One region of the Brevibacillus sp. AY1 genome, then DNA from elsewhere that is predicted to be linked to it. Evidence: riboswitches for the same ligand, from Rfam matches in the RefSeq annotation. Region 1 holds a riboswitch; the other holds the start of a gene.

Region 1 (7,892 bases):
CGGTGACAAGCTGGGTGTCAAAGTAAACTTTGTTGTTACACCGTGGGATGCCATCATCGCAGGCTTATTATCAGAGAAATACGACACCATTGTCTCCAGCATGGGGATTACAGAAGAACGCATGCAAAAGGTGGATTTCTCCAAACCTTACTACCATACAGGTGCGCAATTATTCGTTCCAAACGATTCTCCTATCACGGATCCGACCAAAATCGAAGGATTAAAAATCGGTGCCTCGATCGGTACCACATTTGAATCAAAAGCAAAAGAATTAAAGGTAGACTTAGTCACTTACAAAAATGACATGCTAACCTTCCAAGATTTGGTGAATAACCGCATTCAGGGTGTCATTACAGATAAGGCAGTAGGTTCATCCGTTATCAAGGAAAAGAGTTACCCCTTTAAGGCAATAGGTGGACTGCTATATGAAGAAGAAGCAGCGTTCACGTTGCGTAAAGAAAATAACGCGCTGAAAGATGCATTAAACAAAGCACTGGAAGAAATTCAAAGTGATGGAACCTATGAAAAAATCAGCAAAACCTGGTTCGGTAACGATATCCGGTAGGAAAGGATTGTACCTGCATGCTTGATTTTTCCCTGGTCTCCGATTTTATTGGATTTCTGCTTGAAGCATCAGTGGTGACGATAGAGCTATCCCTCTTTGCGATCGTATTAGGTTTAATTCTTGGGCTCATAGCAGCATTGATGAAAATATCGAATATCAAGCCGCTCATGTGGTTGGCGGATTTCTACATCTGGGTGATTCGCGGAACACCCATTCTTGTACAAATCTTTCTGGTCTACTACGGATTGCCTCAGGTTGGAATTGAATTGGGTGCATTCTCATCCTCTGTCATCGCGTTGGGAGTGAATGCAGGTGCGTATATCGCGGAAATATATCGCGGTGGCATCATGTCCGTTCCGAAAGGTCAGACGGAAGCAGCCGAGTCGCTTGGGATGACCTATACCACCATCATGCGCAGGATTGTCTTGCCTCAGGCGTTTCGAGTCAGCATTCCAGCCTTGGGCAACCAAGCGATATCTATGTTAAAGGATTCATCGATTGCCTCTCTTGTCACGGTGTCTGAGTTGATGATGGTGTCTCAACGTTTTGCAGCGACCAACTATGCGTTTATTGAATTTTATATCACGGCAGCAGCTCTGTATTTGCTCATGACGACATTTCTTTCTTATTTCCTGAAAAAGTTAGAATTCCGCATGTCGCAAAGCGAGCGTTAGGAGGAAGCGAAAACAATGAGCAACCGTGCCGTAGAAGCAAAGCGTGACAATAATCAGTCAATCATTGTGGTGAAAGATCTTCACAAAAGCTTTGGTAACCTGGAAGTGTTAAAAGGAATTGATCTCATCGTCAATCGAGGCGAAGTAGTCTCGTTGATTGGCGCCAGCGGTTCAGGTAAAAGCACGCTGCTTCGTTGCTTGAACCGATTGGAAACGATCAGTGGTGGCGCCATTACCATCGATGGCATTCCACTAAATGAGTCCTTGAAACATGTGAGCCAAATTCGGCGTGAAGTGGGGATGGTCTTTCAGCAGTTCAATCTCTTTCCCCATATGACTGTTCTGGAGAATGTGATGGAAGCGCCTATTCAGGTAAACAAAGTGACCAAAGACGAGGCAAGGAAGATTGCGGTCAACCTGTTGGAGAAAGTAGGGTTGTCAGATAAGCAAGATGTGTATCCGCGAAAGCTGTCAGGGGGTCAACAACAACGCGTCGCGATTGCAAGAGCGCTTGCCATGAATCCAAAAATCATGTTGTTCGACGAGCCGACCTCGGCACTTGACCCGGAGTTGGTGGGCGAAGTGCTCCAGGTCATGAAGCAGTTGGCCAAGGAAGGGATGACGATGGTTGTAGTGACCCACGAGATGCAGTTTGCTCGCGAAGTAGCCGATCGGGTGATTTTTATGCATAATGGGCTCATCGAGGAACAAGGAAATCCACAAGAGGTCTTGGTCAATCCCAAAAGCGAGCGCTTGAAATCGTTTTTGCGGATGATCAAATAAGAGAAAAACGCTCCACTTCGGTAGATGGCTAGGTCACACTTGCCAATATACCAGAAGTGGGCGTTTTTTTAGGACAGGCTCCTACAGGCTCAGAACCAGCTTATTATGTACGGCGCGAGAGACACACGTCATCATCACATCCTGCGCCGCTCGCTCTTTCTCCGATAAGACCGAGTCATAATGAGCGACCTCGCCAGACAAGACTTCCACGGCGCAGGTGCCGCATCGACCGACACGGCAGGAGTAAGGAGATTTGATGCCTGCGGCAAGCAGTGCCGCTAGCAGGCTTTGGTCGCGTCCAACCGAAATCGTCCGCTTGCTTTGCCAAAGCTCCACGAGAAAGGGTTCACGCAGCATGGGGGCGGGTGGCGCAAATAATTCAAAGTGAATGTTTTGCTGAGGGTACCCATAGCTCCTCGCTGCTTCCTGAAACTGATTCACCATGGTCTCAGGGCCGCAAAAATAGACGTGCGTACCTACTCGCTGCTGGCGCATACCATCTGGTTTCATCGGTGATGAATCCGGGTCAGCAGAAAGGTATAAGTGACAGGAATCTCTATAGGTTTTCTGCAAGGTTTCATAAAAGGCGCACATCTCCCGGGACTTGGCTGCATAATGCAGCTCAAAGCTCCGTCCCTGGGCGACCAGCTCCGCCATCATCGACAGGAAGGGGGTAATGCCGATCCCTGCTGCATAAAAAACGTGATGCTTCGCACGGAAGCTGAGCGGGAAATGATTTTTGGGATAGCTGATGTAAAGCTCGGTCCCCTCTGAGACCTGATGATGCCAGTAAGCAGAGCCGCCTCGCGATTGTGCATGGAGTTGAACCGCGATCTCATAATGATCCGTAATGGCGGGTGCCTGGACCAAGGAGTAATGTCGTTCCAAAGTTCCCGCAGCCGAATTCAAATAGGTGGATATATGAGAGCCCGCACTGAAGGCAGGCAAGTCTGCATCTTCTTTGGAGACGAGAACAAATCGCTTCACGGAAGGCGTTTCTTGAATGATTTGTTTGACGAACACGTGGATTTTCGGTTGCATGACAGCCATCCCATTCTATCTGATTTCGAAGTACGCTCCCAAAGGGGGAATGAGCCAATTGGTACGGTAAGTGGAATTATCGAATGGAGGTGTAACCAAGGAATGCTTGCAAGCGCTTGGAATAATGCTCGGACACGCTTAGCTCCTCTCCGCAAAAATGGCACGAAATGACCGTCTCGTCTTCCGTTTGGTTCATCTTTTGACAGGCAGAGCAAAAAACCTGCCTGGTGTGCGGCCCGAAACCGTGACATTCCATCTCTTGTTCGGAAAATCCGGCGTCCTCTGCCAGTTGCCTCAAGGGCTCCAAAAGAGGCCATGAGACAAGCAGATAGAGGTAGGTACCGATCCATTGGCTGGAGAGCAGTGCGGACAATTCAGGCTGGTGCAAGCTTTCCAACGTGACAGGATGAACTTCCACTGGGAGGCTGCTTGCCGCAAGCTCGTTTCTGAGATCATGAGAAGCAGACTCACCTGTCTCATCCATCAAGAGCAGGTATCGCTGTTTTTGCATGCTTTACCCCCTCTCTTTTTGCAGCTCATATTCCAAATACTGAATGACTTGTTGCTTGTACAGCTTCATCCCTTTATATTCTGCAATAAACGCGGGCAGCTCTACCAGAACATGGTACAGCTGTTCCAGATAGGCCCGGTTTTGAGCCAGTTCATGTAAGGTGATCAAGTAGCTGTGGATCGTAAAGAGAACAGCGTGGCTTCGTGGCAAACGGAAGAGCTTTTGTACCTCTACACGCAAGTACACCGTCTCTCCGGCATTTTCTGCTGTGACCTGTTTGCGCATTTGTCCCCACTGGTGAAAGGTTTCGAGGGAAGCATCCAGCCTTTTGCCTGCATTAAGCGACCAGTTTCTTCGGACCCAGGGTTGGCCAACCTCCAGCTTCATGATAAAGTTGCGAATTTTCTCATCTAGGTTCCCATTTGCGAATCCAGGAATCGGACTGTGAATCTCTACGAAATTCATCCCCAGATTGAATTCGAGCGACCAGTTGGCTGGAAAACAAAGCTGGCCTGCATCCAGAAATAAATCACCGTCTCGCTGTCCCATCAGAATCAAATCCTCCTGCACATGGCGGCCAACGAAATCGAGTGGCTCCCAGGGAAGCGTCGAAACATCTCCGAAGACGAATTGCTGCGTTTCATTGAGCTTGTGGTTGGAAAACGTCCAGGAATTTCCCTCTTTCGTTAAGGAAAAGTCCTCCGGATAGGTTTCATGCAGATGATGCAGCACAAGGCTTGCGATTTCCCATTGTGCAGGTATCGTATGGGGGAGTGACTGATAGCAGCGGTTGGGATGATTGGCTAGCAGCGACCGCTTGAGTGTCATTTCCTCCAGGTATTCCGGCGTAACCTCGATGGCAATCGGTGGATCGAGAAGCACCGAATTGTTGGAGTAGCGATACGTATCGCTATTGAAGGGGTAAGGAAAACGGGATAGTTGGTCGGACATGGAGTGGAGGGTACCTCCTTTCGTTTTCAGATTATTCTACCATTTTATTATAACGAAAGAATCCGTGTGTTTGTACTCTTTTCGAAGAAACCTCATACATATTGTATGTTTCGTAAAATGTTTTTCTTGTGAATATGCTTTCCAAAACCTTCCGTTATTGACGGTTCTCCCGATAGATAGTATACTGATAAACAAATTTAATAAGACCTCACTTTCTACAGTGAGGTAGAGGCGCGATATTTAACAGTCCGTAGTGGAGTTCGAGAAAACGATGAGGCTAGGGAGAAGGAAATGTCGCCGAAGCTTGTAATATGCTCGGTATTACTTGCTGGGTCTGCAGTTAAGAGCTGCAGGACTGTCTCAATAAATTCCCCGATTTATTGAGTTGAGCTATCTCATTTGGGTTAAAGGGAGGTTTATGGGAAGACTATATAAATAGTGCGGCCAGAGACTTTCTCAGGTCGCTTTTTTGCGTTTTTCTCTAAGAATGTGTTGATCTTAGTAGCGTCATCCTACCATCATCAGAAAAATCAAAAGGAGAGAACAATCTTGAAAAAACTATCATCATTTCTCGCTATCTTTCTATCAGCAATGATCCTATTAACCGGGTGCGGTACAAGCTCGAGCAGCAGCCCAGCAGAGGCGCCTGCAGCTGCAAGCGATTCGACTTTTAAAGTAGGTCTTGAAGCAGGTTATGCGCCATTCAACTGGACGCAAATGGACGATTCCAATGGTGCCGTAAAAATCGACGGCAGCTCCGAATTTGCGGGTGGCTACGATGTAGAAATCGCGAAGAGAATTGCAGAAAGCTTGGGTAAAGAGTTGGTCATCGTGAAAACAGAATGGGATGGTCTGGTTCCAGCTTTAACCTCTGGCAAAATCGATGCCATCATCGCAGGCATGTCTCCAACTGCTGAGCGTAAAGAGACCATTGATTTCTCCGACAATTACTACAAATCCAACCTCGTGATGGTTGTGAAAAAAGGCAGTAAATATGAAGGTGCGACTTCGATCCAAGATTTTAAAGGAGCAAAAGTAACGGCACAATTAAATACCTTCCACTATTCCGTGATTCCCCAAATTGAAGGTGTGGAACAGCAACCGGCACTGGACAACTTCCCTGCGATGCGCGTTGCTCTGGAATCTGGCGTAATTGATGGATACGTTTCTGAGCGTCCTGAAGCGGTGAGTGCGGCAGCAGCGAATCCGAACTTTGTGATGGTGGAATTCAAAGACGGCTTCCAGACCTCCGAAGATGATACGGCAATCGCGGTAGGTGTGCAAAAGGGCAGCGAATTGACTCAAAAAATCAATGAAGCACTGACTGGCATCTCTGAAGATGAGCGTACCCAGATTATGGATGAAGCTATCAAGAATCAGCCAGCAGCACAATAACAGAGTCGAGAAACCGGCTGCATGCACGTGCAGTCGGTTTTAACTGATCCTGAGAGCCTCCCAGGCAGACAGTAGCATAGAAAAGGAAGATGAAATGGAGGACAAACATGAGCTTCGAGTGGATTGTCAGAATACTTTCTGAAAACTGGCCCATGTTCCTGCGCGGAGCGGGGACCACACTGTATATCGCTTTGATCGGTACTATATTGGGGGCAGTGATCGGGCTATTGGCTGGGGTGATCCGCACGATTCCACTTCCGGAACGTGGAGCCAAACGAATCGGTCTGAAAGTGATAAATGCCCTATTCTCCACTTATATTGAATTTTTCCGGGGAACACCGATGATCGTGCAGGCGATGGTGATCTATTATGGTTCTGCTTTAGCCTTTGGCATGGATATCGATCGGTTGTTTGCCGCTGTCTTTATCGTGTCCATCAATACAGGAGCCTATATGGCAGAGATCGTTCGCGGCGGCATTGTTTCCGTTGATAAAGGCCAATACGAAGCCGCTCAAGCGATTGGGATGAACCATCTGCAAACGATGTTTCACGTTGTCTTGCCGCAGGTCATTCGCAATATCCTGCCAGCAACGGGGAATCAATTCGTCATCAATATCAAGGATACGTCCGTACTGAACGTGATTTCCGTAACGGAGCTGTATTTCACTACAAAATCGATCTCGGGGAACAACTTCCGGTATTTTGAAACGTTCTTTGTGGCTTGCGCGATTTACTTAATCATGACGGTGATCGTCTCCAGAGTACTTCGTTATCTGGAACGAAAGCTGGATGGACCAGAGAATTACACGATGACGGACAAGCAACTTGAAGCACGATAATGGGGGAAGGAGGAGTGATCATGGACACCATCATTGATATTCAGCATTTGAACAAGTCTTATGGAACCCATCAGGTACTCCGGGACATCAATTTTTCCGTGAACAAAGGGGAAGTCGTCACGATTATCGGATCCTCGGGGTCTGGGAAATCTACCCTTCTTCGCTGCATCAATCTCTTGGAAAAACCAAGTGGCGGTCAAATCATCTATCGTGGCGATAACATTTTGGACGAGAAGCATGATGTTTTTGCTTACCGCAGACATCTGGGTATGGTGTTTCAGCAGTTTAACCTGTTCAATAACCACAATGTCTTGAATAACTGCGTGGTGGGACAAGTAAAAGTGTTGAAGCGATCCAGGGAAGAGGCAGAGAAGGTAGCGATGAAGTATTTGCAGGTCGTCGGGATGGACAAATACATCAACGCCAAACCGAAACAGCTATCTGGCGGACAAAAGCAGCGGGTGGCTATTGCCAGGGCGCTGTCCATGGACCCGGATGTACTGCTGTTTGATGAACCAACGTCTGCGCTCGACCCGGAAATGGTCGGTGAAGTGCTGAAGGTCATGAAGGAGCTCGCCGGATCAGGTCTCACCATGCTGATTGTTACGCATGAGATGGAGTTTGCGAAGGATGTCTCTGATCGTGTCGTGTTTATGGACAAAGGCGTCATTGCAGAAGAGGGAAGTCCAGATCAGATATTCAATCATCCGACGCAGGAACGGACGAGAGAGTTCTTGGCGCGTACGTTGAAACAGGCGTAGTGCTGCAAAGCAGATATACACATGCAAAGGGCTTGGCATTGCGCGGCCAGATTGCGAGTACGTCAGATAAACGCAGGATTTTGCGTGTGTCTGGCGTTTTTTTTGTGGCCATTTCGCTACAAAGAATCCAGCAAAATACGGATGCAGTCATTCGTACATACGGCGGTACCAGGCTTTGTGGACCGGTCATTCAACCGGATAAGCCCCGATTTGATATACTGTACGATTTGTGTTCGGCTCCAGCCTACAAGCTGCCCGGCAAGCAGCTTATCCATGCGATAGCGAATGTCAGCGTGTTCGATGAAGATCTTCACTTCCTTGATCCCGCTCGTCTGACAGTCTATGATGTTGATGGACTCTGGACCCGTCGTC
Region 2 (7,892 bases), on a different contig from region 1:
CTCGTCACGCTTCAGAGCACCAATGGTGATGGCACGTGCCAGAACCAGCATGTTCCACAGATGGCGTGTGAAGGAAGCACCGGAGTTGCTCCATATGTTCGTATCGTTGATGTTGATGTTTTTGTAACGCTCCATCAATTCTACGATCTTGTCGTCTGTTTTTTGCAGACGATCGTTGTAACGAACAACGGTCACGTTATCCGTCATCCACTCACCCAGCTCCTTGTGGATCAGGTAAGCATTCTCGGTACCGTTCATTTTCAGGATGTTGTCGTACTTCTCTTGCTCTTTCTTGGTGAAGCCATCATAGAGCGCAGAGGAGAGATCATCCGAAGATTGTTCCAGACCGTTCATGTACTCGATTGCTTTTGGACCTGCTACCATACCGCCGTAGATAGCGGAGAGCAAGGAGTTCGCACCCAGACGGTTGGCACCGTGCTGCGAGTAATCGCACTCACCGGCAGCAAACAAGCCAGGGATATTGGTCATTTGGTTGTAGTCTACCCACATGCCGCCCATTGAGTAGTGAACAGCCGGGAAGATTTTCATTGGAACTTTACGTGGGTCATCCCCAACGAATTTTTCGTAAATCTCGATAATACCGCCCAATTTAACATCCAGCTCTTTTGGATCTTTGTGGGACAGGTCGAGATAGACCATGTTTTCCCCGTTGATACCCAGCTTCATGTCTACGCAGACGTGGAAAATCTCACGCGTTGCGATGTCGCGAGGTACGAGGTTTCCGTATGCCGGATATTTTTCTTCGAGGAAGTACCAAGGCTTACCATCTTTATAGGTCCAAATACGTCCACCTTCACCACGCGCAGACTCGGACATCAGACGAAGCTTGTCGTCACCCGGGATTGCGGTAGGGTGAATTTGGATCATTTCACCATTTGCATAAATAACACCTTGCTGGTAAGCGATCGAAGCAGCTGTACCGGTGTTGATAATGGAGTTGGTCGATTTACCGAAGATGATACCAGGGCCACCTGTTGCCAGGATGACTGCATCCGCACGGAAGGATTCAATTTCACCGGAACGCAGGTTTTGAGCAGTAATACCGCGACAGGTTCCAGAATCATCGAGTACCGCACCGAGGAAATCCCAATATTCATACTTGGTTACAAGACCTTCCGCTTCATAGCGGCGTACTTGTTCGTCCAAAGCGTAGAGCAATTGTTGTCCGGTCGTTGCACCAGCAAACGCCGTACGGTGATGCTTGGTTCCCCCAAAACGACGGAAGTCCAAAAGACCTTCAGGTGTACGGTTGAACATAACGCCCATACGGTCCAGCATGTAGATGATTCCAGGTGCTGCGTCTGCCATTGCTTTTACAGGCGGTTGGTTCGCCAAGAAGTCGCCACCGTACACGGTATCATCAAAGTGTTCCCAGGTGGAGTCGCCTTCTCCTTTTGTATTAACCGCACCGTTGATACCGCCCTGTGCGCAAACGGAGTGAGAGCGCTTTACTGGAACCAGAGAGAACAGTTGGACGGGAACGCCTTTTTCTGCTGCTTTGATGGTAGCCATCAAGCCGGCCAGACCACCACCGACAATGATCAGTTTACCTTTTGCCATGACTTTGTCCTCCTATCCCTATGAAATAAACGCCGACATCGCGCGCAAGCCGATGAACGTTACGATTACGAATACTGCCATTGTAAAGTATGTTGCAATCCGTTGGGAACGAGGTCCAACGGTGATTCCCCAGTGTACGAGGAACGACCAGATTCCGTTCGAGAAGTGGAAGGTCGTGCTTACAATCCCGATCGCGTAGAACACGATCATAGCAGGATTGCTAAGTATGTCAGCCATCATGTCAAAATTCACTTCTGCTCCCAGCGCTTTTTGGATGCGCGTTTCCCACACGTGCCAAACGATGAAGATAAGCGTAATGATACCTGTCAACCGTTGCCACAGGAACAATTGGTTCCGGAGGTAGCCGAAGTTCCCTACATTTTGTTTCGCTTGGAAAGCAATGTAAAGACCGTAGACCGCATGGAACAGGATCGGGATGTAAATGAGAACAAATTCAAGAACCAGAAGAAACGGAACGTTTTCAATGAGGCCTACAGCCGTATTGAATTCTTCTGGTCCACGGGTTGCTTGATAGTTTGCCGTCAGGTGGAACAGCAAGAACAGCCCGATGGGAAACAAACCTAAGAGAGAGTGAAGCTTGTGACTGAGAAAGCTATGGCCTTTCGCCATACAATGGTCCCCCTTTCAATGTATCTAACGCTCTTTTACTAGATCCTTCTCTCATATCCTAACCCATTGCCTTATCCGTTAGACATGACGGGACGCCCGTCACACTCTTTGTCCTGAATTGACAAAATGTGTCGGAATACGAAAAAAAGAATGGCAAAACATTGACCAAAACAATTGTACTCCTGTCTGTTGGGAGCGTCAAGACAATGAATAGACTAAATCCATTGATAGAACAAACGATTTGAAATCCTGTCCTTTTTCTCTATGAATGTGTCATGAACCACGCATGACCCTCATAATCTAGTACAGACAGGAGGGAAGTAGAGTGAAAGAAACCGATCAACTGGCAGCCTTGTTTCCTGCTCCGTCCATCGCCCACGCGGAAAGGATGAACATGCCCTATCTTGGCTATCTTTTGCTGCGCGAAACTTTGACCCAAACCCTTCTTGGAGAAAGCGAAAGTCCGATTCTCTACTGGATGGGAAAGAACATGGGACGAAAGATTCCGATCCAATCGGCCAATGGAATCATCCTGCCCTTCATTAGACTGGGACTGGGGCAGCTCGACCTGCTGGAGGAATCTCCGCAATATATCAGCTACAGCCTCACCCACACGATCTACCCTCATCTGTCCACAGAACGTCTCAGCCGCTCCCTCTCATTGGAATGCGGAGTGATCGCCGGAGCAATCGAGCAATGGCTGGGCAAGGAGACAGTGGTACAAATGGAAGTCGAGGAGCAGGGGAGCAAAAGCTTGGTCATTCGCGCGTGCTTCTAGCTGCTTATGACTTGAAAAAACCCCCTCTTCCACAATAAAGAGGGGGGAGGTTTCTACAAGCCGTATACGACAGCCGTTTGTTCGACATCCAGTCCGTATGCCGTATGTAAGCTGCGCACGGCCAGGTCAGTCAAATCTGCAGGTATGACACAAGATACCTTGATATCGGAAGTAGATACCATCTTGATCGTAATTTGCTGTTCGGCAAGCACGCGGAACATTTCTGCAGCAACGCCGGGATTGTTCACCATTCCAGCGCCTACGATCGATACTTTGGTCAAGCCTTCCTCGTGATCTATCTTATCAAAGCCAAGCATTTCCCGATTCTTAGCCAGCGTATCCAGCGCATGCTTCAAATCGCCGGACGCCACCGTAAAGGATATATTGGTCACATCCGCATCATAGGAGCTTTGGATAATGATGTCTACGTTAACCTGATGATCAGCCAGCGTATTGAAGAGGCGAGAGAGCGTTCCAACCTTCGCCGGCATGCCAACTACCGTGATCTTCGCCACCTCTTCATCATGCGCTACACCACTAACTACTCTTCCTGTTTCCATTTGGGGAGCCTCCTCTACGAACGTTCCTTCTTCCGATGTAAAGCTGGAGCGGACGACCAGTTTTACCTTGTACTTTTTGGCTGCCTCGACCGAACGAGGGTGGAGGACACCAGCCCCCAGATTCGCCAGCTCAAGCATCTCGTCATAGGAGATGCGATCCAGCTTGCGTGCAGCGGGAACTACACGCGGATCAGCCGTGTAGACCCCCGATACATCTGTAAAGATCTCGCATCTGTCAGCCTTTAGGCTTGCCGCCAAAGTCACGGCAGAGGTATCCGATCCGCCACGTCCCAGGGTGGTAATTTCGCCTTCGTCGCTGATACCTTGAAAACCTGCTACGATGACGACGCGACCACGGCTCAATTCCGCACGAATGCGCGTCGGGTCAATTTCCTTGATCCTAGCACGGCTGTGAATGGCTTCCGTCGTGATCCCGGCTTGCCAGCCAGTCAACGAAATAGCGTCGTAGCCTTTTTGGTGCAAGGCCATAGAGAGCAGGGCAATCGATACCTGTTCCCCTGTGCTCAGGAGCATATCCATTTCTCTTTCTGAGGGATAGGGCGTAATCTCCTTGGCCATATCGACCAGCACGTCCGTCGATTTGCCCATCGCGGACAATATGATCACCATGTCGTGACCTTCTTCTTTATTTGCGATAATCCGATCAGCAACTCGCAAAATTCGCTCAATGGTACCTACAGAAGTACCACCATATTTCTGCACGATCAATCCCACGGCACTTCTCTCCTTTTTCTCGTATCCATATCCATATCGTTCTCTATTTTTTATCTGTGTTTTCTATATAAAATGTACAAAAAAGACACCAACAAGGAATCTCACCTGTCGCTGTCTATGATTTCGACATACCGGCTCCTCCTTCCCAATACACGCGGACAGTAAAGGATGACCATCGGAATATATCCCGTCATCACTCACACTGACACACCGTGAGATAGCTCTCCATCCAGCAACCGGACATTGCCTGGATGACAGTCCTGTGTTTATTCAACACAAGCCCAGCATGAAAAGCAGCGGGTCGCTCTTCACACTTCGGCGAATTCCCCTTTCCCATACCCTTCACAGACACCCGATCTCAGGGAGGTACTCTTGGTTTTCGCGCCTCTACCTCACTCCTTTGGGGAAGTGAGGCCAACTATTCTGTTTGAATGGGATTATATCATGGAGCTTGTAGCAGTTCAATTCCTTTTTATTCTGGATTATGTTTCCAGCTTTCTCAGATGAGCAATGATCTCTCGTGCCAGCTTATCTCCGAACCCTAATTGGCGGAAGTCTTCGACGCTAGCCTCGCGCATTTTTTTCAACGAGCCAAAATGCGTAAATAACTGTTTGCGTCTCTTTTCGCCAATGCCCGGAATCTCGTCCAGCTGGGAGGACAGCATCGTCTTGGAACGCGATTGCCGGTGAAAGGTAATCGCAAACCGGTGCACCTCATCCTGGATTCGCTGCAGCAAGTAAAATTCATAGCTGTCCCGTCTAAGCTCCACCGTTTCAGGCGGATCACCATACATCAGCTCGGCTGTTCGGTGCTTGTCATCCTTCGCCAAGCCACAAACAGGAATGTACAGACCCAATTCGTTTTCCAGCACATCCATCGCTGCGCTAATTTGACCTTTTCCCCCATCGATCACGATCAGATCAGGCATTTCCTGGTTTTCCTTGAGCAGGCGCGTGTATCGGCGGCGGATCACTTCACGCATGGATCCGTAATCATCGGGGCCTTCGACGGTCTTGATCTTGAACTTGCGATATTCCTTCTTGTCCGGGCGGCCATTCGTAAACACAACCATCGCGGAAACAGGCTCTGTCCCTTGAATATTCGAGTTGTCAAACGCTTCGATCCGATGTGGGGTCCCGATCCCGAGAATATGCCCCAGATTGTGAACAGCTTGGATAGTCCGGGCATCGTCTTTGGACATCAGCGCAAATTTTTCCTGTAGAGCTATACGTGCGTTTTCACTCGCCATCTGCACCAGCTCGCGTTTTTTACCGCGCTTGGGAGCATGGACTTTCACACCTAGCCACTCTGCCAGAAGATCGGGATCGCTGGTCTCGGGCAATAATATCTCCTTGGGCAGAACATTTTGCTTGTCATAGTAAAATTGGCTCACATATGACATAAAATCTTCTGCCTCATCGCCATAATAGGGGAACGAGGTCGTCTGACGCTCAATCATTTTCCCTTTCCTCATATAGAAGATCTGAATGCACATCCAGCCTTTATCCACTGCATAGCCGATAATATCGCGATCGACCGTATCAGCCATCGTGATCTTCTGTTTTTCCATCACGGCTTCGATGCTCTTGATCTGGTCGCGGTATTCCTTCGCCCGCTCAAAATCCATGTTCTCCGATGCGTGAAGCATTTTTTCCGTCAGCTGCTTTTTCATCTCTTCATGTCCGCCGTCAAGAAAACGGCTGATCTCGTCGACCAGACGCTGATTTTCCTCTTGAGAAACGTCGTACACACAGGGCGCCAGACACTGCCCCAGATGATAATAGAGACATACCTGCTTCGGCATCGTTTTGCACTTGCGCAAAGGATACAGGCGATCCAGCAATTTTTTGACTTCCCCTGCATCCCCAGCGTTGGGATAGGGTCCAAAGTAACGCGCCTTGTCCTTTAATACCTTGCGCGTAATCTCCAAACGAGGTTGCTTTTCATTCGTGATCTTGATGTATGGGTACGTTTTATCGTCCTTAAGCATCACATTGTAACGAGGATTGTGCTGTTTGATCAGATTGCACTCCAGAATCAAGGCCTCAATCGCGGAGGAGACGACAATATATTCAAAATCTGTAATTTCACTCACTAAAAGCTGCGTCTTGCCATCATGGCTTCCTGTAAAATAGGAACGAACGCGGTTCTTCAGCACTTTGGCCTTCCCCACGTAGATGATTTCTCCCACAGCGTTTTTCATCAGGTAGCAGCCTGGCTTTTCAGGCAAGACCCCTAACTTGTCTTTCAAGGAGCTGTTCAAAGCTGCTCCCTCCTTCCAGATACGTTCCATGCATCATCGTATCATGTTTGCCAACTGATGAAAATCATTAGGCGTTCGGAATCACCCGGAAAAGAAAAGCAGCACTTGCACATCCATGCAAATGCTGCTTCTGCCTTCCGTTATGGCCGATCGGTCACCTTACAGGTGCTTGCCTACTGTCGCCATCAGTGCTTCTTTTGGTTGGAAGCCGATTACTTTATCGACAGGTTGACCATCCTTGAACACGATCAGTGTAGGGATAGACATAACGCCAAAACGACCTGCAGATTCTGGGTTGTCATCGACGTTTACCTTTACGATTTTGAGCTTGGAGCCCACTTCGCTGTCGATTTGCTCCAGCACCGGTGCAATCATTTTGCAAGGGCCGCACCAAGGTGCCCAAAAGTCAACAAGGACAGTTCCTTGCTCGATTTCTTGGGAAAAGTTTTGATCAGATGCATTTACGATAGCCATGAAAGTTACCTCCTTGATCTCTTCCTACGGAAAAAAGTACCTCACACATTTAGTATATCATCCCTGCATCAATATGACTACGGCGCCAGACACTTTCCGCACTCTTCCGTTAGTGTGTCCTGCCAAGCGTTATTCTAACGGTCCATCACCGATTCTTTCGTTCTTTACTGCCCCGTTTGCTTTAAACGATGGATGTCCCTCTCGTGATCATATGATTACCGTCACGACGTTCAATGCGATCAAAGCGGCGGTAGGAATCCGCGGACAAAAAAACGCCCCGAGCTTCGGGACGTTATGTTCCTTCTCTATTTGTTTAAACAAGAACCTTTTTGAACTCTGCTGTAAGCAATGGCACGACTTCAAACAAGTCGCCGACGATTCCATAATCTGCAATCTGGAAAATCGGTGCTTCCGGATCCTTGTTGATCGCCACAATAATTTTCGAGCTGGACATACCAGCCAAGTGTTGAATGGCGCCAGAAATACCGCAAGCGATGTACAAATCAGGTGTTACTACCTTTCCGGTCTGACCGATTTGCATGGAGTAATCGCAGTAATCCGCGTCGCATGCACCGCGAGACGCGCCGACTGCAGCACCCAGAACTTCAGCCAGTTCATACAACGGCTGGAAGCCTTCTGCGCTTTTCACTCCGCGACCGCCGGAGATGATAACCTTCGCTTCAGACAAATCGACTTTGCCGCTTGTTTTGCTCACAACTTCTTTTACAATTGTACGCAAATCCTTGATTTCCAAATCAACCGGAACAACCGAAGCCGTTTTCGAAGCGTCTGCCTCTCCCACTGCGATATTGTTCGGACGGATGGTGATGAACACCTTTCCATCATTGAACTTGCGTTTTTGGAAGGCTT

What was found. Region 1 has a riboswitch for lysine ahead of JZI27_RS23050 (transporter substrate-binding domain-containing protein). Riboswitches for the same ligand answer to the same signal wherever they lie in the genome.
Region 2: linked by a shared signal. The riboswitch ahead of JZI27_RS11580 (aspartate kinase) and the one ahead of JZI27_RS23050 (transporter substrate-binding domain-containing protein) in region 1 are both predicted to bind lysine.

The regions. Positions count from the first base shown of each region.
Region 1 is NZ_JAFLPN010000055.1:6,570-14,461, forward strand. It holds gene JZI27_RS23020 (transporter substrate-binding domain-containing protein) at 1-565, shown strand, start outside; gene JZI27_RS23025 (amino acid ABC transporter permease) at 583-1,239, shown strand; gene JZI27_RS23030 (amino acid ABC transporter ATP-binding protein) at 1,255-2,022, shown strand; gene JZI27_RS23035 (PDR/VanB family oxidoreductase) at 2,104-3,063, opposite strand; gene JZI27_RS23040 (dimethylamine monooxygenase subunit DmmA family protein) at 3,140-3,574, opposite strand; gene JZI27_RS23045 (heme-dependent oxidative N-demethylase family protein) at 3,578-4,525, opposite strand; lysine riboswitch at 4,744-4,926, shown strand; gene JZI27_RS23050 (transporter substrate-binding domain-containing protein) at 5,075-5,920, shown strand; gene JZI27_RS23055 (amino acid ABC transporter permease) at 6,028-6,759, shown strand; gene JZI27_RS23060 (amino acid ABC transporter ATP-binding protein) at 6,780-7,520, shown strand; gene JZI27_RS23065 (S4 domain-containing protein) at 7,637-7,892, opposite strand, start outside.
Region 2 is NZ_JAFLPN010000011.1:78,319-86,210, reverse strand. It holds gene sdhA (succinate dehydrogenase flavoprotein subunit) at 1-1,581, opposite strand, end outside; gene JZI27_RS11590 (succinate dehydrogenase cytochrome b558 subunit) at 1,600-2,211, opposite strand; gene JZI27_RS11585 (DUF2507 domain-containing protein) at 2,537-2,989, shown strand; gene JZI27_RS11580 (aspartate kinase) at 3,043-4,284, opposite strand; lysine riboswitch at 4,495-4,682, opposite strand; gene uvrC (excinuclease ABC subunit UvrC) at 4,767-6,548, opposite strand; gene trxA (thioredoxin) at 6,708-7,022, opposite strand; gene JZI27_RS11565 (electron transfer flavoprotein subunit alpha/FixB family protein) at 7,336-7,892, opposite strand, start outside.